4 regions of the Ruegeria sp. CH10 genome follow, and region 1 is predicted to be linked to each of the others. Evidence: riboswitches for the same ligand, from Rfam matches in the RefSeq annotation. Region 1 holds a riboswitch; each other region holds the start of a gene.
The links. A riboswitch is a leader RNA that binds a small molecule or an ion and turns the genes downstream of it on or off. The one in region 1 is predicted to bind cobalamin.

Region 1 (7,953 bases):
GGATGAACTGGAACACTTCACCACAAATGTCGAAGTACTGGGCGTCTACCCGGCAGCACAACCGCGCGGCTAAACCGGGCGTTTCACGCGATCTTGAACGATTTGTTCACTTTGCCCTTGTGCGATCTTTTATCCACAAAGCCTAGGGCGGCGGAATGTGACAGACCTTTGGCGTTTCAGGCAGCTAAATTTCCCGCAGAATGTCAGGAACACCCCGCTCCGTCCGAACTCACCGGGCGGATCACCCAGTCAACCTCCATGCAAGTGCCGCTCTTCAATTTCGCGGGCAAACTCGTTCAGGCGCAGCTGGAACCGGCGGCGAAACCGCGACTGACCCAGCCGCAAGGATTGCAACAACAGTCGGGCTGGCAGGGAACGAGCAGCCAAAGACATGTCGATGCTCAGACGTGTGCGGCGTTGAGACAGGGCCAGGAATTCTACAATTGTCACCCCGTTCATCCCTTTGCTGATCGCATCGAAACGCAACAAGGACGGGGGATCGCATTCCACCATCTCAATCGCCACATGGCGGGGTTTGCCCCGCATCCTGAATTGCGTTTCCCATTGCGTGCCCTGAACCACGCCCATGTGGCCTGACAGGCGACGTACTTCGATCCCGCGGCGCATGGCCATACGTTCGAACCGCTCAAAATCGGCGACCATTTCGAATACAGCATTGATCGGGGCTTCGATATCTTCGCGCGCTGTAAACTGCATGTCTCTTCGTGGGTCTCTTTAGCTATGGGCGTATTATTTTGTCAGTCCAGCGTATCCGCAAGCCAGTTTTGCAGCAGGAAATGCGCGATGGCCCCCTTGCGGGCGGGCAGCAGCTTGGGATGCTCACCTGCAAAGGCCTGCATCATCTCGGGCTTGCTGACCCACATGGCATCTTCGATCTCAACCGGGTCAATGGTGATCTCGCGCGACAGGGCCTCTCCGGCACAACCGAACATCAGCGAGGCCGGAAACGGCCAGGGCTGGCTGGACAGGTAGCTGACCGCACCGACAGGAACGCCCGCCTCCTCCATCACCTCGCGGCGCACGGCGGCCTCAAGCGTTTCGCCGGGTTCAACAAATCCGGCCAGCAGGGAATACATCCCCTCGGGCCAGCCCGGAGAGCGGCCCATCAGAACCGAATCCCCATGCGTGATCAACATGATCACAACCGGGTCCGTACGCGGAAAATGATGCCCGCTGCAAGACGGGCAAGTCCGCTGCCACCCGGCTTGCGTGATCTCGCTGGCGTCACCACAGCGGGCGCAGAACCGGTGGGTTTCGTGCCACCCGATCACGGCCTTGGCCGTCGCTGCCAGCTCTGCATCACGGGGGGACAGGCGGGTCATGATCCGGCGCAGTTCGGCAAACACATGGCCCTGCGGCAAATCCGGGTGCTGCTGCTCGGTTGAATCGACAAAGGCACCGACCTGAGACAGGTCCAGCCCCTGCGGCGACCATTTGGAGATGTCCATGGCAAACACCGGAGCCTCATCCGATATCCCCAGAAAAACCGGCGTTTCGATATGCCCGCCCGGCCCCCGACCAACCAGATCGTGCGTCATCGGGATCAGCGCCAGTTTATCCAGCCCGTCGCCCTGAACCAACGGCTTACCCTTCCACAGCAACAGACAGCTGGCCTTTGGATGGCTGTGCATCTGCGCCAATTGCCCGGAATCTCCGCGGATATGAGCCGCCCGATCCAGGCCCGAGCCGCCAAACGTCACAAGTTCCGCGTGTTTCATAGATGTTCCTTTGGGTCGTCAGCACAGGGCTGCCACGGCTGCGCACAGGTTGCAATGGCAATTGCCAGTACCCTGAAACCCGAAGTCGTCAAATTAACGCAGGCAAAGCTTACAAGTTGCATTAACTATACTTTTTAGCGAATAATCTTAACATATAACTTCTAATAGTAGAAATTTGACTTACTCTCCCCATCCGCCCCGCCCTGAAATCAGCATACGGATTTTAGGCACGTCTGATCTGCATATGAACCTGTGCGGTTTTGACTATTACACCGACACCCCGGACCCAACTTTTGGATTTGCCCGGACCGCGAACCTGATCCGCTCGGCCCGGGAGGAAGCCCAAGCCAGAGGCGCCCAGGTCGTTTTGCTTGATAACGGAGATTCGCTGCAGGGCACGCCGATCGGGGAGTGGGCCGCAGATCCGGATAACGGCCCGCATATCTTTATGCAGGCTGTTCATCAGCTGGGTTTTGACGCGATTGGTCTGGGAAACCATGATTTCGGCTTTGGCCTTGATGTTTTGGACCAAATTCTGACTGATGCCCCCTGCCCTGTTTTGTGCAGCAATGCGCTTCGTCGGGACGCGCGTCAAACCTGGCAAAGCCACGCAATCCTAACCCGCAAAACCGAAGTTGATGGGCAGCAGAGCGAAATTAAAATCGGTCTCTTCTCGGTCTTGCCGACGCAAACTGCCAAATGGGAGGCTCACAAGCTGCAAGGCCGCGTCGATCTTGAGGATATTCTTGTCTGCGCCCGCAAAAAAGTGACCAAGCTGAGGGTCGCAGGCTGCGACCTTGTCTTTGCGCTGGCGCATACGGGGCTGGGACCGTCTGATCCCGAACCCGATCTGGAAAACGCTATTGTCCCGTTAGCTGGCATTGACGGCATCGACGCGATCATCGCCGGGCATGCCCACCTGACGCTGCCGGGGCCGTCCTATGAGGGGTGGCAGCATGTCGACGCTGTGCGCGGACGTGTTCATGGAAAGCCCGTGGTCATGCCGGGATCGGCCGGGTCTTACCTTGGGGTGATCGACCTGAGTGTTCAGCAAGCCGCAGACGGGCGCTGGGTGGTCGCCAACCACCGGTCTGAGCTTCGATCGGTGTGCCCTTTGGATCCTTCCACGGAGGAATCCGTAACCGAAGACCCTGACCTGATTTGCCTGTTCGAAAAGGCTCATACCGAAACCCGCCGCAAAGCCGCGCAGCCGGTGGGACACACCGAGCAACACTTGCACAGCTATTTCAGTTTCTGCTCCGAAGACAGGGGTCTAGCGCTGGCCGCAGCCGCACAGGCCGCGGGTCTACGGCCTTATCTGCAGGGCACGGCCTATGCGCAGTTGCCGCTGATCTCGGCCATCGCCCCGTCTAAATTCGGTGGACGGGCCGGGCCCCGGTTCTTTACCGACGTGCCGGCGGGCGAGATTTGCCTGCGCCACGTCAAGGACCTGTATGTCTTTCCCAACGAACTACAGGCGCTGATCCTTGACGGCACTCAGCTCGGCGACTGGTTGGAAATGTCGGCCAGTGTGTTCAATCAGATCATACCCGGGCAGGAAACCGACTTGGTAGACCCCCGCCGCGTGGGCCATAACTTTGATATTCTTCATGGGCTCAGCTGCCAGATTGACCTGACGCAGCCCGCCCGGTTTGATCCGTCAGGGCAAACCATCCATCCCCAGGCCTCCCGGGTTCGGAACATCCTGTTTCAGGGCAACCCGCTGCGCCCTGATCAGCGTTTTGTGGTTGCTCTGAACAATTACAGAGCCAATGGCGGTGGTCACTTCCCGCATTTGGAGCGGGCAGAACGAATCCCCCTTCCGATCCTGTCAGTGCAGGAGGTCTTACAGGCCTATATCGCAGGCAACCTGCCACAGGACCCTTTGCACCATGTATCCCGGCCGTTTCGGTTTGCTCCGATACCCGGCGGCGCCACCGCACTGATCCGAACCGGCTCGAAAGCGACGCAACATATCTCAGAACTGGATGCTTATCGTCCGCAGGTGCTGGGCGAAGACGCCGAGGGGTTTTTACAAATCCGATTGGCCCTGTGACGGGTTGCGTTCCACCGGTTCCTTACTTATATCAAGCCCTGAGAGGTTGGCGCGGGCGAGCGCCTCGCCAACCTGGTCAGGTCCGGAAGGAAGCAGCCACAACGAGCCCCGCTTGGGTCGATGTCCAACCTCTCACTTCATCCCCACAAGAAGAATAATACGCGCTATGCGATCAGCTTTGGCCAGACGGCTGCGCTGCGTCGGGCGAACGCGCCGATATGGCCCACTTTGGTCAGACCGAAATCCCCCGGTGACAAGAGATGGCGGCGCGCGTGCGGTCCGTACAGATCGGCCAGCCGCCACACCGCGTTCGGCGGCACGACATCATCGTCGTCAAACGTGTACAAATCCACCGGGGTTCTCGATTGCGCCCACCCCGCGTCGGGCAGGGTTTGGCCGATCTCGGGCAGGTAATTGCGGGGCGCGGTGCACCAACGGCGCCATTGCCAATAGACGCTGGCTGGCAAATCAGCGCCAAAGCCCAAGGCTTTGCCCGGCAGATAGCCGAGCGCTTTTACTGCAAGCGGCGCATGACCGTACCAGAACAACAAAGCCAGCGCCCGGTAAGGCCAAGGATGGTCAGACACTGTCACAGGCCCGGAGCAGACACAGATCATACGGTCGATCAGATCAATATCCGGCTGAACAGGCCCCAACATACCACCGACGGAATGACCGATGCTCCACTGCTGAGCCTCGGGAAACCGTCTCCGCATCTCGGTTCGCGCCGCAGGCATATCGATCAAAGCCCAATCCGCCATTGTGACCGTGGATGCCTTTAACGGCCCCTTCAGCGAATGGCCAAAATCGCTGTAGTCATAGGTCATGCAAGCCATGCCCTGTTCGGCCGCCAACCACCGGGCAAAGTGCTGGTAATAGTCGCGCGGCACACCTGTCGCACCGTGAATCACAACGGCAACTTCAGGATCAGCCACCGGCGCATAAAGACGCGCAGACAGCGTGCCTGTGCCCGAGGGGAATTCGAAGTCCTGCGTCGATACAGTCTGCGCGGTGTCCAGCATGGCGCGGCTCCCGATTCTGAACCAGACGGTTCACTTTTCTATACCGGCCCGATTTCCCGACCCAAGTCAACAGGGGCGCAACATGACCATGCGTCCACCTCGTCGCGTCAATTGCGCGCTTGACTCGGGTCACCTGCACCCGCTAGCGATTGCGCGATGGTTCTCGTCCCCGATCTTCGGGGCGGGATGAAAAGGGAACACGGTGCGGTTCTGATTGGCTATGCCGATATGAACCAAGGCCGCGACTGCCCCCGCAACTGTAAGCGGTGAGCAATGCCAAAATACCACTGGCCGAAAGGCTGGGAAGGTCGGCAACGCGATGACCCGCAAGTCAGGAGACCTGCCATCGAACACAACTGTAACTCGGGCGGGGTGTCCGGGCAGGTCGTCAGTTCGCTGTCACACCTGATCTTTGCCCCGCTCAATGCGCGGAGGGCGCAGTATGATCTGGAAGACAAAGACGCACGAATTCTCAGCCACCCTATGCCAGAAAACCGGCAAGACCTGCCCGGCCCTGGCGCAGATGGCCCGCGCCATCGTGCAAGCCATGGAAAGCGCAATACCGGCCACATCCGACGATTTCGAATTTGAAGGCAGCGCAGAGCTGGCCCATTGCCCGCAAGGATGTGCTGTTCGGTATCGGGCGAACAGAGACCAAATCCTCATGTTCGGCGGGGCCGAGGCTGACGCCCCCATCGACGCGCTGGAGGACTACGCAGAAATGCTGTTCGGGCCAGAGTTCACCACCCGCCCGGCTCAGATGTTGCCGACGCCTCCTTGCGCAATGCTGCAAGTGTCGAAACTGGCAACCGGGGCGGCGGTCCGGCCGGAACAGCGGGTGGCTCTCTAATCTATCCTTCCGGGGTGGCGCGATGGGCTTGCACCGCCCATTCCATCTGACCTTCGGTTTCGACCGCACAAGGGCGAACCGCGCGCAGGCGCTTCAGCGCCGCGTCCGGCAACTCGCCCAGTTCGACCATCAGGCGTAGCACGACCATTCCCGAGCGTCCGCACCCGCCCCGACAATGGACCAGCACCCGCCCCGCACCGGCCAATACCTCTTTCGCTGCGGTGCTGACATCGGGCCAGACGGCCTGAATATCAGAGGGCGGCGTGCCAAAATCGGCAACCGGCAAATGCGCCCATTGGATACCCGCATCGCGAAGATCATCCCCAAGGCGAGAGGCGCCTGCCTGCTGCATCTCCGCACCAGTGGTCATCGAAATCACCAGCTTCGGCTGCCATTCCCGCAGGACCGAGAAATCCCATACGTAGCCCCCCGCCCGACCCGGCAGAGGCGACAGGGCAAGCAGCCCGTTTCCCACGTTCACTGCATGAATCGCAAAATGACTCATATGCGTGCCCCTTTTTTCAGATGCGCTTCTACGATGCGCAAAGCGCGATGCAAACCGAATTTCACCCATTGCGGCGGTGGACGCGGGCGGCGGGGGTCTCTACGCTGCATCGGAACCCGAATCCGACAGAGCCCCCATGACCGACACGCCCAGCCCCGCCTATCAGGTTCTTGCCCGCAAATACCGCCCGGAAACCTTTGCCGATCTGGTCGGTCAGGACGCCATGGTGCGCACCCTGAAAAACGCGTTCGAGGCGGATCGGATCGCGCAAGCCTTCATCATGACCGGCATTCGCGGCACCGGCAAAACCACGACGGCCCGGATCATTGCCAAGGGCATGAACTGCATCGGACCCGATGGTACTGGTGGCCCAACGACCGAGCCTTGCGGCCAGTGCGAACACTGCACCGCCATCATGGAAGGCCGCCATGTCGACGTGATGGAGATGGACGCCGCCAGCCGCACCGGCGTGAACGACATCCGCGAGATCATCGACAGTGTGCGGTACCGTGCCGCCAGCGCCCGTTACAAGATCTATATCATCGATGAGGTCCACATGCTGTCGACCAGCGCCTTCAACGCGCTGCTCAAGACGCTTGAGGAACCGCCCGAACATGTGAAGTTCATCTTTGCAACCACCGAGATTCGCAAAGTGCCGGTGACGGTATTGTCCCGCTGTCAGCGCTTTGACCTGCGGCGGATCGAGCCCGAGGACATGATCGGCCTGCTGAACAAGATCGCAGCGGCCGAGAACGCGCAAATCGCTGAGGATGCTCTGGCCCTGATCACCCGCGCCGCCGAAGGATCGGCACGGGATGCAACCTCGCTGCTGGATCAGGCCATTTCCCACGGCGCCGGAGAAACCAGTGCCGATCAGGTGCGCGCCATGCTGGGTCTGGCCGACCGCGGGCGTGTGCTGGACCTGATGGACATGATCCTGCGTGGGGACGCCGCCGGCGCGCTGACCGAACTTGGCGCGCAATATGCCGAAGGGGCCGACCCGCTGGCCGTGCTGCGCGATCTGGCCGAGATCACACACTGGGTCTCGGTCGTCAAAATCACACCCGATGCGGCGGAAGACCCGACAGTTTCCCCCGATGAACGCGCTCGCGGGCAGCAAATGGCCGAGGCCCTGCCGATGCGCGTTCTGACCCGCATGTGGCAGATGCTGCTGAAAGCGCTCGAGGAGGTCTCGGCCGCCCCCAACGCCATGATGGCCGCCGAAATGGCCGTGATCCGCCTGACCCATGTGGCCGACCTACCCAGCCCGGAAGAGCTGATCAAACGGCTGCAGGATGCTCCACCCCCACCGCCCAACGGCGGGCCCGGCGGAGGGGTACCCGCCCCGACACACGCCGCCTCGGTAGCCACGAGCTATGTGCCGCCCGCGCGCGGCAGTGCTGGCGCGCCAACTGCTGCTCTGGCGCAGGATGTGCAGACGGCTCTGGCCCGCTACCCCAGCTTTGAGCATGTGGTCGAACTCATCCGCACGAACCGGGATGTGAAGCTGCTGGTCGAGGTTGAAAACGGTGTCCGGCTGGTCTCATACCAGCCAGGTCGGATTGAGTTCACGCCGACGGATTCTGCGCCCACCGACCTTGCCGCACGGTTGGGAACGGCATTGCAACGCTGGACCGGAAACCGCTGGGCGGTCACGATCGTGGCCAACGGAGAGGCCGCAACCATCGCCGAGCTGCGCGATGCCGCCGACCTGGCGGTCAAGGCCGAGGCCGAGCAGCACCCTTTGGTTCAGGCTGTCCTGATGCATTTCCCCAAGGCCC
Region 2 (7,953 bases), on a different contig from region 1:
AGATGGGCCCGGCAATGGCCCCGGCGGTGGCATATCGCCCGCCCCGGCGCAGCACGTCCAGCAGGCTGGGCCATTGTGGCCCAGCGACCAGATCGACCACCACGTCAATCGACCCTTCCCCCAGTTCCGCGACCAGATCGGCGTTGCGATCCAGCACCCTGTCGGCGCCCAAGGCGCGCACGGCCTCTGCCTTTGCAGGCGAGCACAGCGCGATCACATGCGCCCCGCGGCGTTTCGCCAGTTGGACCGCGGCCGAGCCAACACCGCCAGACGCACCGGTGATCAGAACGGTTTCCGACCCAACGCTGGCGCGGTGCAACATGCCTTCGGCGGTGGAATAGGCGCAGGGGATGGCGGCCAGTTCTACATCGTCCCAATCGCAATCGACGGCATGGGTTTCACGCGCGGGCGCTTTGGTGAATTGGGCAAATCCGCCATCGCATTCGCTGCCGATGGTCCAGCATTCATAGGGGCGATAGTCGACATAGGTGCGCAGCATGTTGCGCACGATCACGCGCTCTCCGATCCGGGTGGGATCGACACCATCGCCAACAGCCACGATATGGCCGCAGATATCCGCCCCCTGTATGCGCGGAAAGGTCAGAGGGGTGCCCGACCAGCTGGCATCATCGTCATCTACAGTGTCAAAACCCTCGGCCCCACCACTTTCGGTATCGCCTTCAATGGATTTGGAATACCAGCCGATCCGCGTGTTGATGTCGGTGTTGTTCACACCGGCGGCTGCGACCTGGATCAGGACTTCGCCCGCGCCCGGTTGCGGAAGGGGCACGTCCGTGCGGTATTCAAGTTTTTCGATGCCGCCGTGACCGGTCAGCTGAACTGCGTGCATGGTTTCGGGTATCATTCAGTTATCCTCAGAAAGACGCGACGGGCGCGCCAAAGGCGCTTTCGTCCGGGGTAACGCCAAGGCCAGGTCCGGTCGGGCGCTGAATATGGCCGCCAACAATCTTGATGCCGTTTTCGGGGTCGTAGTTGCCCTCAATATAAGGGGCAGCAAGCCAGGCCCCTTCCATCAGGGTCGGGCGCACGGTCGAGGCGATCTGCGTGCAGGCTGCCGCAATGATATCACCGCCCCAGCTGTCGTCGCAGGTATGGGGCAGGTTGCGCGCGTCGCAGATGTCGCGGAAGGTGCGCATGTTCTGCAAACCGCCAATGCGTGTCACCTTCATGCCAAACCCATCAACCAGCCCGGTCCCGGCGGCCGAGATCACGGTGTTCAGGTCCACGCTGTTTTCATCCATGTAGATCCCGTGGCTGACCTGCGGGCGGATCTTTTCAAGATCCTGAACGGTGTTGCAGGGCTGCTCCATGATGAACGGGATATCGGGGCATTCCCGGCTGGCGCGCAGCGCATCGCGCGTGGTCCAGCCTCGGTTGCCATCAACGGCCAGCCGCATGCCCGATCCACCGATAACCTCCCAGACTTTGCGGATGGTCTCGATATCGATCTCAACGGGGCGCCCGCCGACCTTGACCTGAAGACGCGGATAGCCTTCTTCCATCTTCTCTTTCGCCAGAGCGGCGATATGGTCGGGCGCACCCACGCCGGTGGCGTAGTATGATGGCACCCGATCCGTTTGTGCTCCGCCCAGCAGGTCGGCAACACTAACGCCCAGCTTTTTGCCGATCAGGTCATGGGCGGCGATGTCGATGGCCGCCTTGGCATAGTTGTGACCGTTCAGCAGGCTGTTCATCTTGTGATGCAGGGCTTTGGGCCAAAGGTCCGCGCCCACAAGCCCGCTGGCTATCTGCGTCAAGGCGGCCCGCGCACCCAGCGCATGCGCTTCGGCATAGGTGGGGCCGACGGGGCAGGTCTCACCCCAGCCGACGGTGCCACTGTCGTCCACCAGTTTCACCAGCGTTGTATCCAAGGCCCAAACCTCGGCATTGGCCATGGTGTAAGGGCCGTTCTTGACCGGCAGGTCATGGGCGTAGATGTGGATTTCTTTGATCTTCACGTCAGATCCTTTTTCTGGTTGTGGGCCGGATGCGCCGGCGTCAGTGAATTCCTGCTGAGGCCAAAACCGCACGGGCGCAGCGCAGCGTGGCGTCTGTTGCCTGTTTGGTTCCGATGATGCGCGCGCTTTCCGTCAGACCCTCGTGCAGGACAAACAATGCCTCTGACAGCTGCTCGACATCGCAATTCTGATCGACCCTCAGCAGCCGTTCGCGAAACATCTGACGCACATGGGCCTTGTGCGTTTCTGCGGCCTCACGAATAGGGTCGCTTTCGGGATAGGCCGCCAGCGCATTGCGAAACAGGCAGCCAGTGTTTGAGACGTCGGCCAGCCAGTCGGACAGGCGTATCAGGACATGTAGAACATGATCCGCGCCCTCGGCCTCATCCTGACCGATCCATTCGGAATAGGCCGCGTCCCGATGGTTCAGCGCGCCGATCACCATGGCTTCGCGGCTGGGAAAATACTTGTAGAGCGTCCGCAACGAGACATTCGCCCCTTCGCGCAGGGCTTCGACGCCCTGCGTGGCAAACCCCATTTCCGAGAATTGCCGGTCGAGGTTCTCTGCGATCTTGTGTTGTGTCTCGTTCATGCGCCGTTGGTAGAGCGATCACTCTACCTGGACTGTTCAGTTTGCGACAGGGTTGTCTGATCTGCGACAAAAGCCAAAACGGATGCGCCTGCGCGGGGTGTCCCGCGCAGGCGTAAAAGGTAAACCGCTATGATTGACGTCAGACCTCGACAGCGACTTTGCCGATGGGGTTCGAACAACAGGCAAGGATGTACCCATCCGCGATATCATCCTCGGAAATCCCGCCATTATGGACCATATGAACTTCGCCCGCCGTTTTCCTGACCTTGCAGGTGCCACACACCCCAAAGGTACAGCCTGACGGGATGTTCAGGCCAACCGACCGCGCTGCGGCCAGAATGGTTTCGGTTTCCGACACTTTGGCGATGACGTCAGAAGTTGCAAAATGGATTTCTGCAGTTGCCCCGTCATCTGGTACCAGATCGTCCAGTTCCGGCTGATCGGCCACCGTTTCCACAGGCGCGCCAAAGCTTTCCTGATGGTAGCTGCCCATGTCGAATCCCAAACCGGTCAGGGCATCGCGGACGGCCTGCATAAAGGGTTCGGGACCGCAGCAATACACCTCACGTTCCAGATAATCCGGAGCCATCAGGCCCAGCATCAATTGGTTGAATTGGCCTTGATATCCAGTCCAGGGGCGGTAGGGGTCGGCCTCTTCCACAACGAATTTCAGATCCAGACCGGGCGTTCGGCTGGCCATCTGTTCCAGACGTTGGCGAAAGATGATCTCGGACGGGCGTTTGGCGCAGTTGATGAAAACGATGTCCAGATCGCGCCCTTCATCCCACATGCACGTGGTCATCGACATCATCGGCGTGATGCCCGAGCCTGCCGAGATGAACAGAAACTTGCGGGCCGGGCTTTCCACATTGGTGAACAGGCCAGCCGGACCGATGGCCCTGATTCCCATGCCCGGCTTCAGGTTGTCCAGCATCCAGCGCGTTCCAATGCTGTCGGGCTGCGCTTTGGCAGTAACCGTGACAGAGCGCGGCCGCGATGGAGAGGACGAGATCGTATAAGTGCGATGCACGACGCCTCCGGGCTGGTCGGGGGCTGGTATTTCCAGCGTCAGAAACTGGCCGGGATGATAGGCGAAAAACGCGCCTGACGGGGCCCGAAACGTAAAGCTGGCCGTATTGGGCGTTTCAGGCACGACCGAGACGCATTCCAGCATCTCACTATCCTGCCAGACCGGGGCCACTGTATTGAGGTCTTTCATCCCCGTTACTCCGCAGCCATGACGTCAGGGGCCACATGATTCGCCAGCGTGTTGCAATACCATTCAACAAACTGCAGCACCCCGGATTCCTGTATGCCTGAATAGGGTCCCGGCACGTAGGCCGGGCTGTTGATACCTAGCTGGTTGTCCTCGACCACCTGCCGGTCTTCGTCATTGGTGGCCATCCAAACCTCGGTCAGACGCTTTAGGTCATAGTCTGTGCCCTCGACGGCCTCTTTGTTGACCAGCCATTTGGTGGTGACTTCGGTCTCGGTTGGGCTGATCGGAGTAATACGGAAGACAATCGAATGATCGGCCAGGAAATGGTTCCATGTGCTGGGGTAATGAAACTTCAGCAGCGTCCCGGCATCGGCAAAGGGCGCGCGGCCCAAAAACCGGCGCACGGCGGATTTGCCGTCCATCGTATAGCTTTCCGCCCCTTCCTTAAGAGGCATCCGCGCCAGACGGTACTGGCCGTCATCATGCAGATAGAACTGCGAAGGCATGCCGGCCGCTTTGCACCGGTCGAAGTGGTCTTGCATGAAGGCGGGGGTTTCGCCGCCTTCGATCCCGGTTACAGAGGGGTCATCCGGGAAAGTCCGGCAGAGCGAAGGATGGTTGCCGCCACAGTGATAGCATTCACGGTTGTTTTCCCAGACAAGTTTCCAGTTGCCCTTTTCGACGATGGTGCTTTCAAACGCGATCTTGGCGTTGTTCAGGTCGTGGGGCTCAAGATAGGGGCGTGCGATATTGGCAAAGGTGTCAAAGTCGGGGGCCTCATCCGCAAGACAGATGTAGATAAGACCGGCCAGTTCGCGGCAATGCACGGTTTTCAACCCATGTTGTTTGGGATCGAAATCGGGGCCCATGTCCCGCGCCCAAAGAAGCGAACCATCCAACTCATAAGTCCATTGGTGATATGGGCATACGAGTTTCGGCGCATTGCCCTTTGCCGCCTTGCAAATAACCGAGCCGCGATGGCGGCAGGTGTTGTGAAAAGCCCGGATCTGATCGTCTGCGCCGCGCACGATAATCACGCGGTAGGCGCCCACGGTATAGGTAACGTAATCGCCCTTTTTCACCAATTCACACGCGGGAATGGCAAACAGCCACTGGCGGTAATGTATGGCCTCAAGGTCGGTCCGAAAAACATCGGGGTCCGTGTAAAACGCCTGCTCCAGAGCATAGGCTGGGTTTCGACGTGCCAACAGGCTTTGAATGTTGCTCACTTCTGGCTCTCCTGCCGCGCCCCGCGGCATTGCTTGGGCAGATGACAAAGAAGACCAGCCCGGAGCCGCGCGAGGATCGCGTCCGGAACATGCGCCCCCACCGCCACCCGCGGTTTGACATATCTGCAAGGCTGGTTTCCGGACTTGGAAGGGGCTTTCACCCGGTTCGGCACCTTCCCGGGATCCTCGTCCCAGTGGTTCTTGCCGAGCCTGACCTTCGTTACCGTTGCGGGGGCAGTGGCGGAATTTCACCGACTTCCCAATTATCCACCGCCCGGGTCTCGGGCGGCAGCACCTCACACGCGCACCCTAGCCGGGGTCCTTCTGGCCGCTGGAAAAAATGCGACATTTTATGCTGAAAAACTGACACGATGATTTTTTGACGGCGCTGCACGGATATTGGGGCCGGGTTTCTCGGGCCTCAGGCCACCGAACCCCTGTGTCGCGCTTTGCCGCCGCTTGGGGCTATTGGGATTTCTCAACTTTATGTAAGATCCAATCCCTCACCCTTTGCGCATCATCCGAAAGGGGGGTCTTTTTGGACCAGACCAGATAAAATCCCTTACCCGTGGCCCATTGCCAATCGGCTTTTGCGGCAAGAAGCCCCTGTTTGACCAGCCTGTCCGTCAGGTGTTTCCATCCAAAGGCGAACCCTTCTCCGGCCATGGCGGCCTGAAGCACAAGAGCGTAATCATTCAGGCGAAGGCCTGTGTTCGGCACAGCGGTGCGGATTGAAAAATTCGCGAACCATTCGCTCCAGCTTGGGCGCTGCCGTATCGGTTCTTCCAGATGGATGAGCCGCTGGGTCAACAGGTTCGGAAGGCTGCGCAGATCGACCGCTGCTGCCATGACACGCGGCGATGCGACGGGATAGATCACCTCGGGCGCGATCAATGCACATTCGCAACCCGACCAGTCCCCATTGCCCAGCCGTATCGCAAGGCTTATGTTTTCGGCATCGATATCGGGTTCCCGGTCGCTGGATTGCAGGCGCAAATCAATGCCGGGATAGCGTTTCTGCAATTCCGCAAGGCGCGGCATAATCCAATAGTTATTAAACGCCGTAGATGCGCTGAGCGTCACATATCCCGTCTGGTTGAGTTGTTGAATGGATGTCACTGACAAAGACAGCTGCTCAAAGGCGCGCGTGACATCAGCCAAAAGCCGTTGTCCGGCGCTGGTCAGAACAACCTGACGATGGCTGCGGGTGAAAAGCGGCGTGCCCAACCCCTCTTCCAGGCGACGGATTGCGACGCTGACGGCGGGTTGCTGCACGTTCAGCTCCTCAGCGGCGCGCGTAAAGGATTGCAGGCGAGCGGCCGCCTCAAAGACGACAAGATGGCGGGGTGAGCCAAGGAGCTTCCAGAGTTCTTGCATAAATTGCTTTTATGCTAACCATTCAAATTTACAAGCGTCACAACCCGGCCCTCAATCGTTAAAGTCGCGCGAAAAAATGGAGTAGCTCACAATGGCTCGGCGCGCGCGTCAATCCCGTTCCCGCGGTTCAGAGGCCGGTTCAGTTCCGGCATCCCCCTATATCCAGCGACGCTTGGCGTTTTTTGATCCTTTGAATGAAGAGGATCTGCAGCGCCTTGAGGCACAGGTCGACTGGATTTTCGAAGAGGTCGGGATTGCGTTTCGCGACGACCCCGAGGCGCTGGAGCTGTGGCGCCGCGAAGGGGCAAGAATCGAAGGTGACCTTGTTCGCGCCGATGCGCAGTGGATTCGCAGCCTTTGCGCCAAGGCCCCCAAAAGCTTTACTCAGGTCGCCCGCAATCCTGAACGTTCGGTCGTCATTGGCGATGGCAATCAGGTGTTCGCGCCGGTTTATGGTGCGCCCTTCGTGCGTGATCTGGAAGGCGGCCGCCGCTATGGCGATATCGAGTCGTTCGAAAAGCTGGTCAAACTGACCTACATGCACCCGAACCTGCACCACGGTGGCTTTGTCACCTGCGAACCCTGCGACGTGCCGGTCAGCAAACGCCATCTGGACATGATGTTCGCCCACATGACGCTCAGCGACAAGCCGCATCTGGGTGCCATCACCGAGATGAGCCGCGCACAGGACAGCGTCGACATGGCCGAGATCGTCTTTGGCGCGGATTTCATGGAAGACAACTGCGTGATCATGGGCAACGTGAACACGAACTCTCCGCTGTTGGTGGACCGCGTGGTGACGGAATCGGCACGGGTTTATTCGTCGCGCGGTCAGGGTCTGATCGTGGTGCCGTTCATCCTGTCCGGCGCGATGGGCCCGGTCAGCACCGCCGCCAGCGTTGCACAGGCCATGGCCGAGGCGATGATGGTCTGCGCCTATGTCCAACTGCTGCGCCCCGGCGCGCCCTTTGTTCTGGGCAACTTCCTGTCGTCCATGTCGCTGAAATCCGGTGCGCCTACCTTTGGTATGCCCGAGCCGGTGATGTCGAACTACGCCATCGGCCAACTGGCGCGCCGCGCAGGTCTGCCCCTGCGCTGCGGCGGCTCGCTGACCGCCTCCAAGATCGAGGACGCGCAGGCCGCCTACGAATCCGCCGACTCGATGCATTCAACCATGCTGGCGGGTGCCAATTTCGTTCTGCACTCGGCGGGTTGGCTCGAAGGGGGCCTGTGCACCGGCTTTGAAAAGTTGATCATGGATGCCGACCGTCTGGGCTCATACCAGAAGGTCCTCAGTCAAGGTCTGGACACCAGCGATGACGCCTTTGCCCGCGACGCCTATGGCGAAGTGGACGCAGGCGGTCATTTCCTGGGCTGCGCCCACACCATGCGCAACTACCAGACGGCCTTCTACGAACCCAAGCTCAGCGACAGCGAGAATGTCGAAAGCTGGGAGGAAGGCGGCTCCAAAGACATGCGCCGCCGCGCCTATGAGCGCTGGAACCAGATGCTGAACGAATACCAGCCCCCCGCGATGGACGAGGCCAAGAAAGAAGA
Region 3 (7,953 bases), on a different contig from region 1:
CAAATGAAATGAAAATGCGTTGATGTGACCATCGAAGGTTTGCGACGCAAAACGAAGATGACACAGACAGCGCCTGTGGAGCTGCGGAGCAGTGACACATGAACCATCCTTCACAATGATGCTTTCAACAACCCTGACGTGATCTATGTTAGTTGCGATTTGCCCAACTGACCTGCAATATCAATGCTCGAATTCCGCACCACGCGGCTTGAATACGCCATCGAATGATGTTGTTGGAGCAACAGCACTGGGCGAAGTATTGAAATCGCGACAATACCCCAATAGTTCAGAGTTTTCCTATTCATGAACTACCTCGGTTTTTGGTTACTATCGCCAAGCACGCCAGCAGTGCTTCATTTTCACACCCTCGATAGTGCTTTCGTACGGGTCATACTCGACGATTCCGCTGGAATCGCTAAAGCAACGAGGGTCGTTAGGAATCGGCTGAACATATTCAACTTCTTCTGTGAAAACTTCGACCTGAAACACCTGATAGTCAGAAGTTATCAAGTGCACCCAAGTCCCATCGACACCTTTACCTTCACCAATGCAGTGATTGATGGCCACATTGCTATCAAGCAAACCATACTTCTCATCTATAGCTTGCACAGTCAAAGCAGCGGAGGCCCCGAAATTTGGGCATGCGGATCGAATTGATGGAATGTCAATCGACGCCGCTCGGGCTTCTGTAGAATATCCTGCTTGAACACAAACCACGAGCAGCCCCGCCAAGTACCCTCGACTTTTGATCCTCATGCCTTTTGACCTCTTTAGTTACTGTCTTTCACATGTCGCTCGGCTTTAAAAGCCGATACTTGACACATAATGGTATTTTCAATCCGATCTCAACCTGTAATTTTCGAACTAAAAGCCGAGTATGGCAGTAGATTTGAAGACAGAGATCGGGTTTCGTGTAAAATCTGCACGCAAGCTCCAGAATATGACGCAGGCTGAACTGGCAGAAGCAATAAACAAGTCTTTTGAGACCGTTTCCAACCTAGAGCGTGGAAAGACCGCACCAAGTTTCACTACACTGTGCGATATGTCAGCAGCGCTCAACGTCGAGTTGAAATATTTTTTTGACTTTGACACGGAGTCCACATCACCGCAAAGAAGCCGCATGCTTAGCGAACTGGACGCGATCACTAGATCAGCAACCGATACCCAATTAGCTCTGATTACAGAGCTTGCGAAAGTAGCCGCTTCGAAGGCTTAGGAGGCGTCAAGCTTAGCGCACTTGTCCATTAGCAAATGCGCTGCATAACGTGTAGTCATGTCGTCGAATGGTGATCACACGGGCATAGTGCCTTGCTCGCGTTTGGAAGTTGGAACAAAACATTACGCAAAACTATGCCACCTATTCATTCTGCGCGGCGTCGTCTTATATCATCAACGTCCTCCGCGTCAGTTCCGCCAGTTTCTCCTTGCTCAATGCTGAAACAAATACGTGTCCGGCAACATATTCGATCTACTGAAACCTAACCATAAGCATCTGTTAACATACAAAAAGCGCCACCATTCGTGACGCTTTTTCTTTCATGCAGCTTTACGCTTTCTTGCATCCATTACAATGCGCTCAAGTTGCCTCAACACACTTCTTATGTCCCCATTCTCATGCTGAATAGCTTCCAATATTTGTCCATCGGTAAGCGACATGCATTCATTGGAGAATATTCGTTTGCAGAGCGGTAACAGTGCTTCAGGCGACAACGCGGGCATTTCTATGATATCGCAACGGCTTTGAATTGCGCCATCGATGCGGTGCAGGTGATTAGTCGTAAAAACAAATCCGTGTGTACCCGAATACCGATCCATAAGCGCACGCACCTTGGCTTGTTGTAGTGGATGAACAAGGTCGAACTCATCGAAAACAGCGTAGGCGAAACTCTGTCCGGACATTTGCCAACCACGTTCGACCAACTCTAGTTGATCCGATTCAAAGTCAGCGCCGTTCAGTACGTCAACGTCCATTTCAAAGCCTGCGCTAACCTCTTGTCTCGACTGATTTGCTACGACATGCGCAGCTGCCGATTTTGAGCTTCCGAAAGGCCCGTACAGCAAAATGTCCCCTGATGCTGCGCCAGTTGCGTATTTCTCAAGTTTCTTGCGCGATATGTCCGTTTGAAAGACCAAATCGGCAAAGGTCGTTGGCTTGTATTTGTTTGCAAGCATTTTTCCATTCCTTTGATTAAATGGGCGGGAAGTTTGCCCCGCCCGTGTGCATTGAGATCAAGCGGCTTGAGCCTGCTCAGCGGCAATAGCTGCTGCTTGTTCGCTATCGAGTGCTTTTTGGGTTTGCTTTGATTCGACTTCTTGCTGTCGGTGCTTTTGACTTTGTTCTTTGCCTACTTGCTCAAGCGCAGCGTTAACGACTGAGTTTGCACTGGTTTCGTAGACCATGCTGTAGCTGCCATCTGCTTCCTGTCGCATGACCGCAACGAACAAGCTATGTTCCGCACCGTCGGCGGCTTTGCGGGTCGGTGCGTTGATCTTAAAAGGCTCGACAAGCGCGTCGATTTTGCTGAGCTTCTCTTGGGCAAATGCAATGTTGTCTTTGCGCACTTGTGCAGGTGTTTTACCGTTTGGCTTGGAACGACGCAGTTCTTCGATACCGCCACGCTTGGAAATAAACGTACTCATACTTTCGCCTGGCGACTTTTCATCGGCGGCGATTGTGATTACGCGAGCATAGCCATAAGCGCGCTTCTGGAAGCTGGAGTCAAACACAGCGCGGACGATGCGTGTAGCAAGACTGGCACCTTCATTGAATGCGATTTTGTTGGCACGCAGGTGATCGTTAAGCGCCTTGCACTTAGGCGCATTGCCTTTCAATTCATTATGGAAATCAAGACACTCGCTGAGCAGCTCGTAGAGTTCTTCATTGCTGCGCTTGTAAGTGCCCCGCTCCCAGGTCTCACGCTTTTGCGCTAGCTCAATGGCCTTGGTTTCGATGTAGGTTGCGATTGAGGTGTTAATTTTGTTGCTCATGTTAATCTCCGTTGTTTGAGCTTCGTTTCTGCCGCTCTCATCAGCGACAATCACAACGTAGCAGCCGCTAACCCACTATCTGGATATCTGTGATAATATGTGTATTAGTGGGTTAATGTTTGCACCTCAAAATCAAGTCTCAAACGACGACTGGCGATGACTGATCGAGCCCCTCTCAAAACACTTCCGACTGATTTTAGGAGGAGCGATCTCTGGGCCACCAAAGTGGGCTTTTACATGCTGTGGGTCGAATATCTTGCACTAAGCCCGAGCTACGAGCTGGCGCGCCTGTATCAGTCTGGCAAGTTGACACCTGAACAGAACAAGAAGTTGCCTGAAGACTTCGACAAGATACTAGCGGTATTTGACGATTTCGGCGACGTACAGAGAGTCCTTTTCTTAGATTGGTGGCGAGAGAGAGGAATGGAGCTATGCGGTTTTCGCGGAGAAAAACCAAAGGTTTCGAAAATCGCTGCAATAGGTAAGAAGCGCGAGCCTACAGCAGCAACTTTTGATCGCGTAGCTGACTATCTCAACGACGATTGGATCGCTCAGGGGAGTCAAAATACGTTACTCGTTGCAGTCCCAATCGGCTTACCCAAATCGCGTATCGCAAAGGAAATTAACGCCTTATTGGACACCTATCCAAAGCGCGACAAAGTACTTTCACCACCAAATCCAAAGTACATTTTGGCCGGTAAGCGGCAAAACAAAGACATGCTGTTTCGGTATCTTCATGTATTGCGCTTCAAGGCGTTACACCCATCGCTTGAACTTTGGCGGCTGGGTGTTCGTTCAAATGTCAGTGACACCTACAGTCCAGAACTCGAGCACGATGCAAAGGTCATCGCAAACGAAGACAGCTATGATCGTATGATGCTGACCATACTGACGAGTCGAGCCATTCAAAGAGGCCGACTAATAGCTGAAAACGCAGCACGCGGAATTTTCCCAAGCTACAGCAACTGCGCGCATGCCGTCGAGTTCGACTACGGAGAGACTAACAAGTTGTTTCAATCTCGGTACAAGTGGCAGAAAACGCAAGCTGCTAAAACACGACGATAGCGTCAAAGCTATGCTACAATAATCTGCACTACTGGGATGGCAACCAACGCTTGTTAAACACTCTGTTCAACACATACATTTGTGAAAAATCCTGCAAGGGGATTTACACAAACTGTAGCACACTTTAAAATTTTCCACATAACTCATTGTTTCAAATATGTTTTTATATGGTCAAGTTATTGCAAATCCGTGTACACCGGTTCGATTCCGGTACTCGCCTCCACTACTTTTCAATGGGTTAGAAGCATTGGCAATTTCTGCCGAAGCGCATTTTACAATCCATTTTACAATTCCGTTCACGCTTTGCTCTCCTTGGCCTCACTTAGAAGCGTCAAAACGTCATCAGTTTCACCCGGCGAAACCTGCGCGTAACGCTCAATCATTGCCGCAGCAGTGCGCAGAGAGCCTGACTATCGAACTGAGGATAGCGCCACCCAGCGAAACAGAGGAAGATGACGCGGACGAAACCGTTGATGAGAGTGAAGCCGAAATCTACGATCAATTGTTGGAAACGCAAAACCAGTTGATCTTCCCAGAGCCTAGTGATGACCCAATTCTCGGGATACCAAAACTAAAAGATGATGAAGGTTAAGGCGATTTGGTTGTGAGAGAGTTCGCAACCAAATCCCGCAACAAATCCCGCAACATTTCTTGGTTACGAAGAATGTGAGATTCGCTTAAGTATCTGTTTTATTATCAATTAGTTCAGAGTGGGTTCGATTTCAAAACAGGTACTCGCCTCCACTTCTCCAGTTTTCGGCCAACCGACCAAAGCCCTTCGCTTGCGTCATTCGGCCCCACGCCCTTGGGGGATGACCTCGTATCCGGGTTCTTCGGGCTCATCGTCCAGCATCTCAGTCGGAAAACCCGGCGCGGTGATGTTCAGACCTGTGGCCTCTTCCAGCCGCTTGATGATATTGGGCGACAATTCGCGCGGGCCAAAGCGGGCAATCCCGTCGTCAAAGATACGGATCATCGCCGGGTTGATCTCAAGCGGGACCCCGGCCCGGTCGGCGACGTCCTGAAACAGGCCGATATCCTTTTTCACAAGGTCCATCGTGAACGAAATATCGCGTGAGCCGTTCAGGATGACCTGGCTTTCGGTCTCATGCACAAAGGACGTGCCAGACGAGATCTTGATGGCCTCGTAGGTCGTGTTCAGGTCCATACCCGCAGCTTTGGCCGTCACCAGCGCCTCGCAGCATGTGATCAGGTTGGCCGTGGCCAGATAGTTGGTCATCACTTTCAGAACCGAGGCCGTGCCCAAATCGCCGGTATGCAGCACCCGGCGGCCCATCGTGGTCAGGAACGGCAGGATGCGCTCAAAGGTATCGCGGTCACAGCCTGCGAAAATCGAGATATTACCCGTCGCCGCCCGGTGGCATCCGCCTGACACAGGGCAATCGACAGCCGCACCACCGGCCTTGATGACCATGGCGCCAAGGCGCTTGACCTCGGCCTCGTCGGTGGTGGACATCTCCATCCAGATTTTGCCCGGACGGACCTCGGGCAGCATCTCTTGCATCACGGCGTCTGACGCGGTCGGGGAAGGCAGGCACGTGATCACCGCCTCGCAATCGCGCATCAGCTGGGCCGGTCCCTCGGCCGCTATGGCCCCTTTTGCCACAAACGCTGCGACCAAATCCGGATTGAGATCGTGAACCGTCAGATCAATCCCGTTGCGCAACAGCGAACCTGACAGCTTGCCGCCGACATTGCCCAGCCCGATAAACCCTACCTTCATGCGACACGCCCTCCCGCTTGTGTTCTGGTTCCATGCCAGCACGTTGGCAACCGGGGATCATGCCGCCCAGCGACGCAGACAGGTCGCTTTTTACCCGCCCTGCCGCGGATCGGCGCGACTCGCTTGACAAGCGGGCCAACACTGCCGCATGTCGCTGTCGTTGGTGTCTGCATGTGCAGATGAAAAGGGAATGCGTCAGCGGGTCATCCGTCAAACGCAGCCGCCCCCGCGACCGTGACCGGAGAGGGTGCCCAAAGCCACTGGCCCAATAGGACCGGGAAGGCGGGACATCTGCCAGAGTGATCCTCTGACATCCGCAAGCCGGGAGACCTGCCAGCGCCCGAACTAGAAACCGGACGGGGTGATCCGGTGTCGGGTCCATGTACCGACGTGGCCCGCATGAAACCCCGTCCCCCGCGAAGAGGATTTGGGGGGATGAGAGACGTGACCGAAAGCGCGCCAGTCGAACTACTGGTCTGCACCACCTGTCGCCGTGGCCTGCCGGTTGAGGATGACGCCCAACGGCCCGGCACCTTGTTGCACAAGGCGCTGGCAGAGGCCGAGTTGCCCGAGGGGATCGAGCTGAAACCGGTCGAGTGCCTGTCGAACTGCGATCAGGGGTGTTCAATCGTGCTGCGCGGTGGCCCTGCGCGCTGGACCTTTGTCTATGAGAACCTCAATGAAACCGACCATGTCGAGACCATCATCGAAGGCGTGACCAAATATCTCGCGACCGAGGACGGTCTGGTCAAATGGCGCGAACGCCCTGAACATTTCCGCAAAAACTGTGCGGCCCGCATTCCCCCGATTGGAGCCCTGAAATGAGCACTCTTGAAAAACTTCCCGTCACTGTGATCACCGGCTTTTTGGGCTCGGGCAAAACCACCTTGGTGCGTCACCTAATGCAGAACCCGCAGGGCAAACGTCTGGCCGTTGTGGTCAACGAGTTTGGCGATGTGGGTGTGGATGGCGACATCCTGAAATCCTGCGCCATCCCGGATTGCCCGGCCGAGAACATCATGGAACTGGCAAATGGCTGCATCTGCTGCACCGTGGCCGATGATTTCATCCCCACGATTGAGGCGCTTATGGCGTTGGAGCCGCGCCCGGATCACATCCTGATCGAAACCTCTGGCCTCGCCCTGCCCAAGCCGTTGCTGAAGGCGTTCGACTGGCCCGATATCCGCTCGAAGATCACTGTGGATGGCGTGATCGCGCTGGCCGATGCCGAGGCCGTCGCCGCCGGTCGGTTTGCGCCCAATGTCGAGGCGGTGGATGCCCAGCGTCTGGCCGATGACTCGATTGATCACGAAACACCCCTGTCCGAGGTGTTCGAAGATCAGATTTCCTGCGCCGACATCATCCTGCTGACCAAGCCTGATCTGGCTGGCCCCGAAGGCGTGGCCAAAGCCAAAGAGTTCATCGCAGCCGAGGCTCCGCGCCCCCTGCCTGTCGTCGAGGTCGCCGAAGGCGCTGTGGATGTGCGCGTCGTGTTGGGTCTGGAGGCCGCGGCAGAGGATGACATGGACGCGCGTCCGTCGCATCATGACGGCCACCACGATCACGAACATGACGATTTCGAAAGCATCATTGTCGAGCTGCCGGAACAGACCGATCCTGCCGATCTGGTGGCGAAAATCGAACGCCTGGCAAATGAGAAGAACATCCTACGCGTCAAAGGTTATGCCGCCGTACAGGGCAAACCGATGCGTCTGCTGGTGCAGGCCGTGGGTGCGCGCGTCCGTCACCAATATGACCGCCCGTGGGAACCCGGCGAAGAGCGTCGCTCGCGTCTGGTCGTCATTGCCGAGCATGACGACATCAAAGAGGCTGAAATCCGCGATATCCTCGTGGGCGTGACCGAGGCCGCCGAGTAAGCCATGCACGTCGTCTTTCGCGAAAGCCACGGGTTAGAGGAAACCGAAACCCCAACCGATCTGGGCCAGAGCCCTGCGGATTTGGTGGTGCTGTCCTTTTCGGACAGCGACCTTGGCGCTTTTGCGGCGGGCTGGCATCGCGGTGGCGGGCCCGAAGGGCGCATGCCGACAATGCGGCTGGCCAATCTGACGGCGCTGAAACATCCCCTGTCCGTTGACACCTATGTCGAACAGACGTTGGAGGGGGCAAAGGGCATCCTGATCCGTCTGATCGGCGGG
Region 4 (7,953 bases), 320 kb from region 1:
CCAGCGAAAATTCTCAAGCGATTGCTGGTTGTCGGGCCCCATGTACCAGGCCAGAGCCATCAGATGGCTGGGACGGTGCAGATGGATAATGGCCCCAACATCCGAGGCATTGGTCACATCAACCCGAACCCAATGCACATCGCCATAGATTTTCGGAGGCGGGTCACAGCGATATGTCGCAACCACCCGGTGCCCATTGCGCGCCAGCACCGTCACGATTGCGCGACCGATGAACCCACCGCCCCCGGTCACCATCACTGTTGTCTTTTCTTCCTTTGTATTTGTCATGGGACAGCCGTCTTTCCTTGGAATCGCGACAGGGCCTAGGGATGAAGCAGGGGCCAGTTCGCGTCTTTTTCAGAAACAATCGTTACAGGTTTGGGCCATTGTATACTTAAGGCAGGATCATCGTATCGAATCCCCCGCTCGACCCCCGGGGTGTAAAATGCGCTGGCGGAATAGTACGCCTGCGCGCCATCGCTCAGCGCCAGATAGCCATGCGCAAACATCTCGGGCACATAGAGCGCGCGCCTGTTTTCGGCCGACAGCTCAATCCCGAAATGCTGCAAATAGGTCGCGCTGTCGGGGCGCATATCCACGATCACATCGTAAATCGCGCCGGTGATACAGCGCATGAACTTGGCCTCATGCGCCGGGGCCTGCTGGTAATGCAATCCGCGCAGCGTGCCTTTTTTCTCGTTAAACGAAAGGTTTATCTGGGCGATTGCCGGTTTCAGCCCGTGTTTTTCAAACTCATCTGCGCAGAAGGCACGGGCAAAAAATCCACGATCATCCGAGATTTCCTGCAGGTCGACCACATAGGCCCCCGGCAGATGTGTTTCTGTGAAAATCATTAAAATAAACCGCCTTTGTCGACCGCAACCATTTAACCACACGCAGGCCCCCGATCACAAATCACGCCACGGTGCAGCGAAACGAAAGATGCGCTGCGCCCGTATTGGCATCTAAGGGCAATACCAAAAACTAATCAGACAATCGGCTTGGTTTCCACGGTTTTCGACCCGTCCCGCAGGAATCCCCTAGGTGCTGGCGCAGAACCGTGCGTAATTTGTTAAAAAGCCGGCACCGCACATGTGTATTTCGCGGTGATTTATTTGTTTGAGGATATGCATGTGACCGCATCTGCCCCGCCTGAACGTAGCGTTTTGATGTTTTCGCAGCGCAATCTGAATGACAACGTATCGCGGTGTTCGGGGTTCGAATTCGAAGACGTCATTGCCGAGATTGAAACGGCCGAGATTTGCGCGCCACGGCAAAACGGCACTCTGCCCTTCAATCCGAAACGGTGGCTGTCACGGCGCAGCGATTTGTTTCAATACTGGCCTTCGGGGGTGCAGAAATCGCCTCTGACCCGGAATTTTGATCTGTTCTTTTGTAACGCGCAAAAGCCGCTGGAACTGTTGGCGCTGGATGCGGTGCCGGACTGGCGCGCGCGCTGCGGTCTTGCGGTCTGTGTGCTGGAAGAGGTCTGGACCAGCAGCATCGATCAACACCTGCCGCTGATCCGGTCCCTGTCCAAATTTGACCTGATCGCCAGCGCCTTTGCAGAATCCTGCGAAGCGTTGCGCCGGATCACTGGAAAACCTGTCATTCACCTGCCCGGTGCTGCGGATATGGTGCGGTTCGCCCCACGCAACCTGTATGTGGATCGGCCCATTGACCTGTATTGCATGGGTCGCAGGCGCCCCGAATTGCATGATCGCCTGTTGAAGATAATCGCAGATCGGCAGGGGTTTTATCTGTATGATTCTGCCACCAAGCCGCCCACAACGGCGCAGCACAAGGTGCATCGCGACCTGTTGGCCAATCTGGTTCAGCATTCCAAGCTTTTCATGGTGGATATCGCCAAGATCGGCCATGACGACCAGAAAAAAGGCAACATCGCATGGGGCCCGCGCCATGTCGAAGGTCTTGCCGGCGGGGCCATCCAAGTGGGCTATGCCCCCGAGACCGAGGATTACACGCGCTATTTCGACTGGCCCGAGTCAGTTCTGCGCCTGCCGGAAGACCCCGATCGCGCCGTCGAAAGGATCGTCTCAATCCTGGATGATCCGGCGGAACAAGATCGTATGCGTCGGATCAACCTGCAAAACGCGTTGCAGAAACACGATTGGCTGCACCGGTGGGCCGACATTCTGGGCCATCTGAACCTGCCCGAAACGGCAGCCATGACAGATCGGCGGCAAGCCCTGGCGCAAATTGCGCAACGGTTGTCAGACAAACAGCCAGCCCAGCCGGATGAAAGAACCCCGGCCTGAAACAACGCCGACTACCCGGCGCTGGCGACAGAATCGGCCCAGACCAACCCAAGATAGGACAGTTGGTTGCTGCAACTGTTTTCCACCGGGTGGAAAATTCCCACGAACTCCAGTTCGATCCCCAATTCATGTGCAAGCACAACATTGGTCGAGGTCGCGAATTTCTGCACAATAGAGCGGCTCATTTTCTTGGTCTCATCAGCAATATAAGGCAGCGACCCGGCTCGGAGGTTGAAGACAGTGTTGACCGCCTGACCTGATAGACCTTTGGCGATCACAAAAGCCTCATAGGCCGTGCAAAACTCCTGCGCGGCGGGGTGGGCTGCGATTTCGGCCCCGTAGACACGCGCGATGACCTCCGAAGCATGGGCTGCAACGCCGCCCGGTCGCAGGGCAAACGCCAGCCCGCCCGCGCTTGCCGCCAGACAAACACCCCCCAACAATGCGCTGCGTCTGGACAGTTTCATCGCACCACCCCGGCTGCGCGCAGTGACAATGCCGACAGGGTCAGGGTCGGGTTGGCCGGTGAGCAGGTCGGGAACGCCCCGGCGCCCAGCGCAAAGACGTTCGGGGCCTCGTGCAGGCGCAGATAGTCATCCACCACCCCCTCGGCGGGGTCCGTACTGATCCGATGCGTGCCCTGAATATGCGCCTGCGAAGGCTGAATGCGCCCCGCGCTCACCTTATCCAGCACATCTGGGATAATGTCGGGCAACCCATCCAGCGCGCGTTGCAGACCGCGAAAGGCATAAGGGTGGTGGCCCGTCCATTCGATCACCGGCGCGTCACCTTCCAGCAGAACGCGGTTTTCGGCTATGGGCAGGTCCTCGGCCACAAGGGTCAGGACCAAACGGTTGGTCCATTTACCCGGTTCCTCGCGGATATTGGCGGGCGCGTTCGAGCTTTCGATCAGCACTGCCGCCGCCTCGGAGCGGTCGATACCGTGATAAAAGTGATAGCCGTGGCTCGTCTCGGACGTTCCGCCAAAATAGTTTTTCAGCGTAGCCGTATCGATCACAACGGTTTGCGAGGCCTCTTCGTTCAGATACCGGCCCAGCGCCGGAGACGTCACACCGGACCGCAACAGAATTGCCGCGTTGAAAATGGCATTGGCCCCCAGCCCAAAGGCGCTGGCCCGCACTTGGATGTCTTTCCCATCCGGCCCGCGCAGCACCCCATGCGTGGCCTGCCCACCCTGCAGCAGAATCGCGCGGAACTCGGTCTCAAGCACATAATGGGCGCGGGGATGTGCGAGATGCTCAAATCCGTTCAGGATCGTGAATTTTGCATCTATGGGGCAAATGCCGCAGACGCCATTTGCGCAGCATGTCGGCCGCGTCCCCCCGTTTGCCCGCGCGGTCGGAAGCGGCACCCACGCATTGCTATGGGCCTGCAGCACCTGATCGGCGCGCGATTGTATGTGGTGAGGATGCGGAAAGGGTTTGTCGCGGGGCAGGATATGGTCAGACCCGCCGCCCGCAATCTCCATCAGGGTTTCGGCACGTTCATAATACGGGGTCAGGTCCTCATACCCAAAGGGCCAATCCACCCCGACGCCAAACCGGGTGCGCAGGTGGAAATCATCAGGGTGAAACCGAGGCGTATCCCCCCACCAGAAATTCGAATTGCCACCAAAGGTGATGAAGCTCAGCCAGTCCTTGCGCAAACCGGATGTGTTGCGCTGTGCGATCGGCTCACCCGGTCGCCAGCCATCGCGCAGCTGCGTATCATGGGGGCGCATGCCGCCCTGTTCGACGATCAGCACATCCAGATCGGGCGGTAAACCATGCGCAAAGAACATTGCCGCAAAGCTGCTGCCAACGATCACAACATCCCAGTGCCGGGACGCAACCTGTGCTAGGTCAATGCGTTTCATCTGTTCAACCATGGCCTCTGGCGAGGCGCGAACCACGTTACTCATACACGAAAAAGATGTCTCAGGGTAACGGCGCGCGGGGCTTTGTCAAATAAACAAAGCGCGGGGACGCAACCCTTAGTCCGCAGTTTGCGCGCCGCCACTTTTGCGCCGGTTTGCCTTGCGGAAGTGATCCTTGGTGCTTTGGGTCCAGTTCAACTGCTCCTCCTGTGCAGTCAGGGTTTCGACGTGATCGGACTCCAGCAGGAAGGTCGTGCGCATGGGCATGATCCCGTCAACGACCATCACGTTTTGCGCGGACGGATCAATGCTGAGCGTTCCGGTCAACCGCACGGGCTGATGGACATGGTTGGGCGTCCAGTCGACATTCAACCGGACCCGGATCATCTGATTGGGCGGCGGCGCGGGCAGATGACTGCACATCCCGCTTTGTGGCACCAGATAGACGACACTCTGCCCATCCGCATCCGGCGGCGCAGGGATGGCAAACCCCATCAGCGTGACGGTCTGGCCATCAAGATCGGGATTGCCCGCAGATCCTGCATTATCCCGGCGCTGCGTGACCGCCTGCACCTGATCCAGCAGCCAATCCACATCTATTGCATCGGCTGTCAGAGCGGCCTCGGTTTCTGTTAAAAGCATCTGCCATTTCCGGCGCTCTTCGTCGCTGCCTGCACCCTGTTGCAACCTGCCCCGCAGGCGCAGGGCAAAGATGACATCATCGAACTGTTCGGGCGTGAGGGCGCGAAACGGGTCCTCGTAATTCTGGGCAGCGGGATCTGGCAGTTCAGACCAATCCAACACCTGGCCCGATGCGGCCGCAGTGCCGAACCAGCCCAGGGCCAACAAGGCCAGAATGTGAACCCAATTGCGCATGTCCCGACTGTACCGATCAGACGGGATCATTCCAGCCTCTTTCCGCGGGCACGCGCAGAGTTTATCTGCGCCCGCCCACTCCGGAAACTGTCAAACTGAGAACTTTATCATTGACCCATCGCAGGAACTGGGGCAGTCCATCTGACGATGGTTCCCCGCAAGGGGAAGAGAAAGGGAATACGGTGCGGTTTGCCAACAGGCGCCAAGTCCGTGACTGCCCCCGCAACTGTAAGCGGTGAGCAATGCCAAATATCCACTGGCCCAGCGGCTGGGAAGGATGGCAAAGCCACGACCCGCAAGTCAGGAGACCTGCCATCATGTGTTCAACCAACCCGGGGCGGGGCGTCCTGGAAGGAGGCTATGATGACACGACTGGCGCGTGTTTCGACGATCGATACCCTCTGTGGCCGCTGTTGACGGGCGGGCCTGAGGATGTCGGAAAAATCTGATCATGTCATTCTGATCTGCACGACCTGCAAAGGTGAACTGAGCGCAGAGGCCATTCAAACAGCGCTTGCAGATAAGCTGCCTGTGGGGTTTGCGGTGCGCACCGTGGACTGTATGGCAGGCTGTGCCCGGCCAATAACGGTTGGGTTTCAGGCGGTGGGCAAGGCGCAATACCTGTTCGGCGACATCCGCACGCAGCGCGACATCGACGCGCTGGCCACCTTTGCCCATCAATACCAGCAAAGCGTTGATGGCTGGACCAGCGCAACGGACCGGCCTCGGGCGCTTTATACCAAGACGCTGTCCCGCATGCCGCGACTGGAGTTTGGAGGGCGACCATGACTCACCCTCCCTTTTTGGTTGCTGAAGACCTGGAGTATTACGCCCTGAACGGGGATGTCCTGCTTCAGGGCGTCTCGTTCGAATTGGACAAAGGGGCAATTCTGGCCATTGCGGGGCCCAATGGGGCAGGCAAGACAACGCTGCTGAACCTGCTATGCGGTGCGGCTGATCTGGTTCTGGGCGATGTCCGTGTCGGCGGGCGCAGCCTGAAACAGATGTCGGCCACCGAACGCGCCCGCATGATCGCCGTTGTCAGCCAGCAGGAATACCCTGACGGACGGCTGGAGCTGCGCGATTATGTGGCCCTTGGGCAGATCCCGATCCGCGCCGACCGGTCTGCGGCTGAACACGCGGCTGAACTGGACCGGATACTCGACCTGACCCATCTTGGCGCTCTGGCGGGCAAGCGCATGGCGCAACTGTCCGGGGGTGAGCGTCAGCGGGCGCATATCGCCCGCGCGTTGGCCCAAAACCCGGCCCTACTATTTCTGGATGAACCCACCAACCATCTGGACCCGGATGCCAAGGGGCGGATGCTGTCGCTGGTGGCTGAACTGGGTATCACGGTTGTGATGATCGTGCACGATCTGGTCATGATCCCGGAATTCGCAACCCATGTGGCGCTGATGAAATCCACACGTCTGACCAGCTTTGGCACGGTGGCCGACGTGCTGACACCCGAACATGTGCGCGACACGTTTGGTGTCGATTACCTGTGCTTTCAGCACGAAGGCCGGATGATCCCGGCCCTGGATATCCGAAGAACACCTGTTTCAACTTAACCCAAGGAACTATTGCACATGAAACAACTCTGGTCTGCTGCCGTCGTGGCCACCATTGCGGGGGGTGCCTCGGCACATGAGGTCACGGTCGACAATTGCGGCGAACCGCTGGTCTTTGAAACCCAGCCCGAGCGTCTGGTCGTGCATGACATGAACATGACCGACATGGCCTTTGCGCTGGGTCTGCAGGACAAGATCGTGGGCCTGACCGGCATCACCGGCTGGTACAAAACCAGCCCCGAGTTTGACACTCTGCGCGGTGACATCCCTGAGCTGGCCCCGAAATACCCGACCGTTGAAAACCTGGTCGCGGTAGAGCCCGATCTGTTCTTTGCCGGTTGGTACTACGGCATGAAGCCGGGCGGTGACGTGACCCCCGACACGCTTGCACCCTTTGACATCAAGACCATGATCCTGACGGAAAGCTGCGTGCATCTGGACAAGGACCGCCCCGAGGCCAGCATGGACCTGCTGTTTGACGACGTTCTGCGTCTGGGCACCGTCATGCATGTCGAAGACAAGGCCGAGGCGCTGGTCGCTGGCTGGAAAGAGGAACTGGCCGCGATTCAATCGCAAACCGCCGATGTCGCCAAACCCCGCGTTTTCCTGCTGGACGGCCCGGCAGATGCGCCCTTTACCGCTGGCAAATTCGCCATCCCCGACGCGATGATTGCAGCTGCGGGTGGTGAGAATGTCACCCATGACATGGACACCAGCTGGGGCCGCACCTCGTGGGAGGCCGTGGCCGCCGCGAACCCGGAATTCCTGGTGCTGCTGGACTATCAGACCGGCAATGGCGCGGCGGATACGTTCAAGTTCCTGCAGGAACATCCGGTGATGTCGCAGACTGACGCGGTCAAGAACGAACGCTGGATCGGCCTGCGGTACGAGGAACTGACCCCCGGACCGGCAAATATCGAGGCGATCTCGAAAATGGCCAAGGCAATGCACCCGGGCCTCAACTGATATGACCCGATTGGGCGTTATGCTCGTGCTGGGGGCGGTCATTCTGGCCGCCCTCTTACTGATTTCCACGGTCTACGGCACCACGCCCATCCCCGCCTCGGATGCGTTGCAGGCGGTCTTGCTGGGCACCGGCCTGACGGATGGGGATATGTCCCCGCTGCATCGCATCGTCTTTGACCTGCGCCTGCCCCGCGCCCTGTTCGCGGCGGTCATCGGCGCCGGGTTGGGCATTGTCGGCGTCGTCCTGCAAACCACCACGCGCAACGATCTGGCTGACCCGTTTCTGTTTGGCCTGTCCTCAGGCGCGGCGGCGGGGGCGGTGTTCGTGATCACTGTGACCGGAGACATACTGGGGTTCTGGACCTTACCGCTGGCGGCGTTTTGC

Region 2: another riboswitch for cobalamin. It lies ahead of ACRZ94_RS16170 (aromatic ring-hydroxylating oxygenase subunit alpha); the one in region 1 lies ahead of ACRZ94_RS12645 (hypothetical protein).
Region 3: another riboswitch for cobalamin. It lies ahead of ACRZ94_RS08440 (DUF1636 family protein); the one in region 1 lies ahead of ACRZ94_RS12645 (hypothetical protein).
Region 4: another riboswitch for cobalamin. It lies ahead of ACRZ94_RS11000 (DUF1636 family protein); the one in region 1 lies ahead of ACRZ94_RS12645 (hypothetical protein).

What each region holds. Positions count from the first base shown of each region.
Region 1 is NZ_JBQFQY010000003.1:484,481-492,433, reverse strand. Features, by position in the region: gene ACRZ94_RS12675 (prephenate dehydratase) at 1-73, shown strand, start outside; gene ACRZ94_RS12670 (SRPBCC family protein) at 250-717, opposite strand; gene nudC (NAD(+) diphosphatase) at 759-1,739, opposite strand; gene ACRZ94_RS12660 (bifunctional 2',3'-cyclic-nucleotide 2'-phosphodiesterase/3'-nucleotidase) at 1,915-3,795, shown strand; RNA gene ffs (signal recognition particle sRNA small type) at 3,835-3,933, shown strand; gene ACRZ94_RS12650 (alpha/beta hydrolase family protein) at 3,960-4,817, opposite strand; cobalamin riboswitch at 4,958-5,179, shown strand; gene ACRZ94_RS12645 (hypothetical protein) at 5,260-5,667, shown strand; gene ACRZ94_RS12640 (protein-tyrosine phosphatase family protein) at 5,669-6,172, opposite strand; gene ACRZ94_RS12635 (DNA polymerase III subunit gamma/tau) at 6,309-7,953, shown strand, end outside.
Region 2 is NZ_JBQFQY010000005.1:285,773-293,725, reverse strand. Features, by position in the region: gene ACRZ94_RS16190 (alcohol dehydrogenase family protein) at 1-865, opposite strand, end outside; gene ACRZ94_RS16185 (mandelate racemase/muconate lactonizing enzyme family protein) at 876-1,979, opposite strand; gene ACRZ94_RS16180 (TetR/AcrR family transcriptional regulator) at 2,020-2,571, opposite strand; gene ACRZ94_RS16175 (FAD-binding oxidoreductase) at 2,711-3,790, opposite strand; gene ACRZ94_RS16170 (aromatic ring-hydroxylating oxygenase subunit alpha) at 3,796-5,049, opposite strand; cobalamin riboswitch at 5,132-5,333, opposite strand; gene ACRZ94_RS16165 (LysR substrate-binding domain-containing protein) at 5,485-6,396, opposite strand; gene ACRZ94_RS16160 (trimethylamine methyltransferase family protein) at 6,488-7,953, shown strand, end outside.
Region 3 is NZ_JBQFQY010000002.1:416,502-424,454, forward strand. Features, by position in the region: gene ACRZ94_RS08405 (hypothetical protein) at 328-756, opposite strand; gene ACRZ94_RS08410 (helix-turn-helix domain-containing protein) at 878-1,216, shown strand; gene ACRZ94_RS08415 (AAA family ATPase) at 1,537-2,172, opposite strand; gene ACRZ94_RS08420 (hypothetical protein) at 2,230-2,988, opposite strand; gene ACRZ94_RS08425 (hypothetical protein) at 3,226-4,053, shown strand; gene ACRZ94_RS08430 (hypothetical protein) at 4,301-4,645, shown strand; gene ACRZ94_RS08435 (NAD(P)-dependent oxidoreductase) at 4,841-5,797, opposite strand; cobalamin riboswitch at 5,942-6,149, shown strand; gene ACRZ94_RS08440 (DUF1636 family protein) at 6,233-6,622, shown strand; gene cobW (cobalamin biosynthesis protein CobW) at 6,619-7,674, shown strand; gene cobN (cobaltochelatase subunit CobN) at 7,678-7,953, shown strand, end outside.
Region 4 is NZ_JBQFQY010000003.1:161,392-169,344, reverse strand. Features, by position in the region: gene ACRZ94_RS11030 (NAD-dependent epimerase/dehydratase family protein) at 1-288, opposite strand, end outside; gene rfbC (dTDP-4-dehydrorhamnose 3,5-epimerase) at 324-854, opposite strand; gene ACRZ94_RS11020 (glycosyltransferase) at 1,134-2,279, shown strand; gene ACRZ94_RS11015 (hypothetical protein) at 2,291-2,746, opposite strand; gene ACRZ94_RS11010 (GMC oxidoreductase) at 2,743-4,200, opposite strand; gene ACRZ94_RS11005 (DUF3299 domain-containing protein) at 4,273-5,061, opposite strand; cobalamin riboswitch at 5,163-5,362, shown strand; gene ACRZ94_RS11000 (DUF1636 family protein) at 5,464-5,820, shown strand; gene ACRZ94_RS10995 (ABC transporter ATP-binding protein) at 5,817-6,602, shown strand; gene ACRZ94_RS10990 (ABC transporter substrate-binding protein) at 6,621-7,568, shown strand; gene ACRZ94_RS10985 (FecCD family ABC transporter permease) at 7,570-7,953, shown strand, end outside.